2 regions of the Methylopila henanensis genome follow, and region 2 is predicted to be linked to the other one. Evidence: riboswitches for the same ligand, from Rfam matches in the RefSeq annotation. Region 2 holds a riboswitch; the other holds the start of a gene.
The links. Region 2 has a riboswitch for S-adenosylmethionine ahead of ACFSCV_RS11485 (homoserine O-succinyltransferase). Riboswitches for the same ligand answer to the same signal wherever they lie in the genome.
Positions count from the first base shown of each region.

Region 1: another riboswitch for S-adenosylmethionine. It lies ahead of ACFSCV_RS17135 (O-succinylhomoserine sulfhydrylase); the one in region 2 lies ahead of ACFSCV_RS11485 (homoserine O-succinyltransferase).

Region 1 covers NZ_JBHUER010000011.1:37,405-39,595, reverse strand. The annotation lists gene ACFSCV_RS17135 (O-succinylhomoserine sulfhydrylase) at 1-814, opposite strand, end outside; SAM riboswitch at 882-961, opposite strand; gene ACFSCV_RS17130 (2'-deoxycytidine 5'-triphosphate deaminase) at 1,034-2,149, shown strand.
Region 2 covers NZ_JBHUER010000008.1:204,460-206,650, forward strand. The annotation lists gene sbmA (peptide antibiotic transporter SbmA) at 1-17, opposite strand, end outside; gene ACFSCV_RS11485 (homoserine O-succinyltransferase) at 238-1,155, opposite strand; SAM-I-IV-variant riboswitch at 1,199-1,311, opposite strand; gene ACFSCV_RS11490 (acyl-CoA dehydrogenase family protein) at 1,447-2,191, opposite strand, start outside.

The sequences.
Region 1 (2,191 bases), on a different contig from region 2:
GCGCCCGCTCGACCCGGAGCGCCAGCGTCTCCAGGCCCTTGGCCAGCGTCCAGGCGTTGAACGGCGACATCGACGGGCCGGTCTGCCGCAGGAAGGTGTGCAGGTGGTCCATCACGAACTTCTCGGAGCCCAGCACCACGCCGCCGAGCACGCGGCCCTGGCCGTCGATGTGCTTGGTGGCGGAGTAGACGACGATGTCCGCGCCGAGCGTCAGCGGCTGCTGCAGGATCGGGGTCGCGAACACGTTGTCGACCACGAGCCGCGCCCCGGCCTCATGCGCGAGGTCGGCGATCGCCGCGATGTCGTAGACCTGCAGCGTCGGATTGGTCGGGCTTTCGAGGAACAGCACCTTGGTCGTGGGCCGGAGCGCGGCGCGCCACTGGGCGAGGTCGGCGCCGTCGACCAGCGTGCAGGCGATGCCGAAGCGCGGGCACAGGTCCTCCACCACGTAGCGGCAGGAGCCGAACAGCGCCTTCGCCGCCACCACGTGGTCGCCGGCGTTGAGCTGGCAGAGCATGGCGGCGGTGACGGCGGCCATGCCGCTCGCGGTGGCGCGCCCCGCCTCGGCGCCTTCCAGCGCGATCATGCGGCGCTCGAAGGTCGCGACCGTCGGATTGGAGAAGCGGGAGTAGATGAAGCCGGGATCGCGCCCGTCGAACCGCGCCTCGGCCGCCTCCATGGTGTCGTAGGAGAAGCCGGAGGTGAGGTAGAGCGCTTCCGACATCTCGCCGAAGCCGGAGCGGGCTTCGGCCTCGTGGATGAGGCGCGTGGCGGGCGCGACCTCGCGGTCGGCGGGCAGAGGGCGGCGGCTCATGGGATTGCGACCTTCCGAACAGGGCCGGCCGGGTCGCGGGAGGCGGCGCCCGGTCGTCGTCGGGGGCGCTTCGCGCGGTCCGGCCTTTTAGCGGGTTGTTTTAACGTGGCTGCAAGCCGGCCGGCCCAAGGAACCACGGGATGGAACGGTGGTAATCCCGGCGCCCGCTTGCGTCAACGCCCCGTTCGCGTAAACGAACGGAACGCGTGAACGGCCAGCATGGGGACCGCCCGCTTGGACACAACTGACGAGCCCTGCGGCGGCATCCTTCCGAGCCAGGCGATCGAGCGGCTGATCGCGGATGGCGCCATCGCGCTCGACCGGCCGGCCGCCGCCGACCAGGTGCAGCCCGCGAGCCTCGACCTCCGGCTCGGGACCAAGGTGCACCGGGTGCGCGCGAGCTTCCTGCCCGGTGCCGGCCGCACGGTCGCCGAGCGGCTGGAGGAGTTCACGCTCCACACCATCGACATCACGGCCGGCGCCGTGCTCGAGACCGGCTGCGTCTACATCGCGCCGCTGATGGAGCGGCTGGCGCTGCCGGCGGAGGTCGCGGCCGCGACCAACCCGAAGAGCTCGACGGGCCGGCTCGACGTCTTCACGCGCGTGATCGCCGACGGCGCGCGCTCCTTCGACCAGATCCCCGCGGGCTACGCCGGCCCGCTGTTCGCCGAGATCTCGCCCCGCACCTTTCCCGTGCTGGCGCGGCCGGGCTCGCGGCTGTCGCAGCTCCGCCTGCGCCGCGGCGAGCCGCGGCTCTCCGACGCCGAACTCGTCGCGCTGCAGCAGCGGGCGCGGCTCGTCGACGACGACGCGGCCGACGTGCGCGGCGGCGTCGCGGTGACGGTCGACCTCCTCGGCGACGGCCGCGGCCTCGTCGGCTGGCGGGCCAAGCGCCACACCGGGGTCGTCGATGTCGACCGCCCGGGCGCGCACGACGTCTCCGATTTCTGGGAGCCGATCCACGCCGGCCGCTCCGGCCTCGTGCTCGATCCCGGCCAGTTCTACATCCTCGCCTCGCGCGAGGCGGTGCAGGTGCCGCCCGACCACGCCGCCGAGATGACGCCGTTCGACCCGCTGGTCGGCGAGTTCCGCGTGCATTACGCCGGCTTCTTCGATCCGGGCTTCGGCCACGCCGAGGGCCGCGGCGCCGGCGCCCGCGCGGTGCTGGAGGTGCGCAGCCACGAGGTGCCCTTCATCCTGGAGCACGGCCAGACGGTCGGCCGCCTCGTCTACGAGCGCATGCTCGAGCGCCCGCGGACGCTCTACGGCGAACTCGCCACCTCGAACTACCAGGGCCAGGGCCTGAAGCTCTCCAAGCACTTCCGCGCGCCGTAAGCGCCATGGCGGCGGGCCGCAGCCGCGAGCGAGGCGATGATG
Region 2 (2,191 bases):
AAGAAGGAACGAAACATCGGCCATGCGCTCCGTGCGCGGGCGGCGCCGGACCGGGGGGCCGGGTCGTGACGCCCGCCTCGACGCCCGGATGCGATCCAGGCGTCCCATCGTCCCTGCGGGGCCTTGCGGTCGGCTGGGGCGGTCCGGCGACGAGGCGTCGCCGTGGCGACTTCGAGCCGTAGACCCGGCCGCCGGACCTCGCAAGTTACGTCCGGTTAACGCTTGGGCGGCAGGCGGTCAGGCGGCGCGCCGGCCGACCTCGCGGATGTCGTAGGGCGCGGTCTGGTAGATCGCGTTGACCCAGTTGCCGAACAGCAGGTGCGCGTGGCTGCGCCACGTGTTCGGCGGCGTGCGCGCGGGATCGTCGTCGGGAAAGTAGTTCGCGGGCAAAGGCGTGGGGCCGAGCGCCGCGTCGCGGAAATACTCCCTCGCCAGCGTCGCGGCGTCGTATTCGGCGTGGTTGAACGCGTGCAGCATCCCGCGGTCCGCGTCCTCGACGAGGCAGAGCCCGGTCTCGTCGCTCTCGGCCAGCACCGTCAGCCCTTTGGCCAGATCGGCGCGCCGCACCTCGGTCCAGCGCGAAACCGGGATGGCGAAGTCGTCCGACACGCCGTTGAGGTACGGCGAGTTCGGCGCGACGACGCGCTGCCGGTAGACGCCCGAGGCCTTGACCGGCAGCTCGTGCTTCGGCGTGCCGTGGAAATGGTGCAGCGCGGCCTGCGCGCCCCAGCAGATCGTGAGCGTCCGATGCGCGTGGCCCTGCGTCCAGTCGAAGATCCGGCGCAACTCGTCCCAGTAGCGGACCTCCGCGAACGGCATGCGCTCCACGGGCGCCCCGGTGACGATGAAGCCGTCGAAGCGCTCGTCCTCGACCTCGTCGAAGGCGCGGTAGAACGCCGACATGTGGTCCGCGGCGGCGTTGCGCGGCGCGTGGCTCGACAGACGGACGAGCGTCAGCTCCACCTGCAGGGGCGTCGCGCCGATAAGCCGGGCGATCTGGGTCTCGGCGCTGATCTTGTCGGGCATCAGGTTGAGCAGCCCGATGCGCAGCGGCCGAATGTCCTGACGGATCGCGTCGGTCTCGCGCATCACCACGACGCCTTCGGCCTCAAGCGTGCGGAAGGCGGGAAGATCGTCGGGAATCTTGATCGGCATCGCCAAACGTCCTTCTGAAGGAGAGGGACGCTGGTCCTGCGGCGTGATCCCGTTTCGTTGCCGGTCTCGGCCGCATCCTTCCCCTCGCAGGGAAGCGCCACCTTGCCCGGAACGGCAGGTTGGCGTTGGGCGTCGCCCCAACTCCTGATGCTGGACGCTATCTAGCCGGCTCGCCCCCCTTGCGCAACGGGCGCGCCGTCATGGAGAGAAGGCGCGGACGCCGTCCACGCCTTCAGAGCATGTGAAAACAGAGCATGTGAAAAGGCTCTGGATCGCTCCTGAACCGAAGGCTCAGGCGGCCTGCTCCAGCAGGCGGCGGGCGATGACCTGCGCCTGAATTTCCGCGGCGCCCTCGAAGATGTTGAGGATGCGGGCGTCGCAGAGCACGCGGGAGATCTGGTACTCGAGCGCGAAGCCGTTGCCGCCGTGGATCTGCAGCGCGTTGTCGGCCGCGGCCCAGGCGACGCGGGCGCCGAGCAGCTTGGCCATGCCGGCCTCGAGATCGCAGCGGTGATCCTTGTCCTTCTCGCGCGCGGCGAAATAGGTGATCTGCCGCGCGATCTGCACCTCGGCCGCCATCATGGCGAGCTTGTCGGCGACGCGCGGAAAGTCCGCGATCGGCCGCTTGAACTGCACGCGCTCCTCGGCGTAGCGCAGGCCGATGTCCAGCGCCGACTGCGCCACGCCGACCGCGCGGGCCGCGGTCTGGATGCGCGCGCTCTCGAAGGTCTTCATGAGCTGCTTGAAGCCTTCGCCCTCGACCGCGCCGAGCAGGTTCGCCGCCGGCACCTCGAAGCCGTCGAAGGCGATCTCGTATTCCTTCATGCCGCGATAGCCGAGCACCTCGATCTCGCCGCCGGACATGCCCTGTGCCGGGAACGGGTCGCCGTCGGTGCCGCGCGGCTTCTCCGCCAGCAGCATCGAGAGGCCGCGATGGCCCGGCTCGTTCGGATCGGTGCGCACGAGCAGGGTCATGAGGTCGGCCCGGACCGGATGGGTGATCCAGGTCTTCGCGCCGTTGACCTTGTAGACGTCG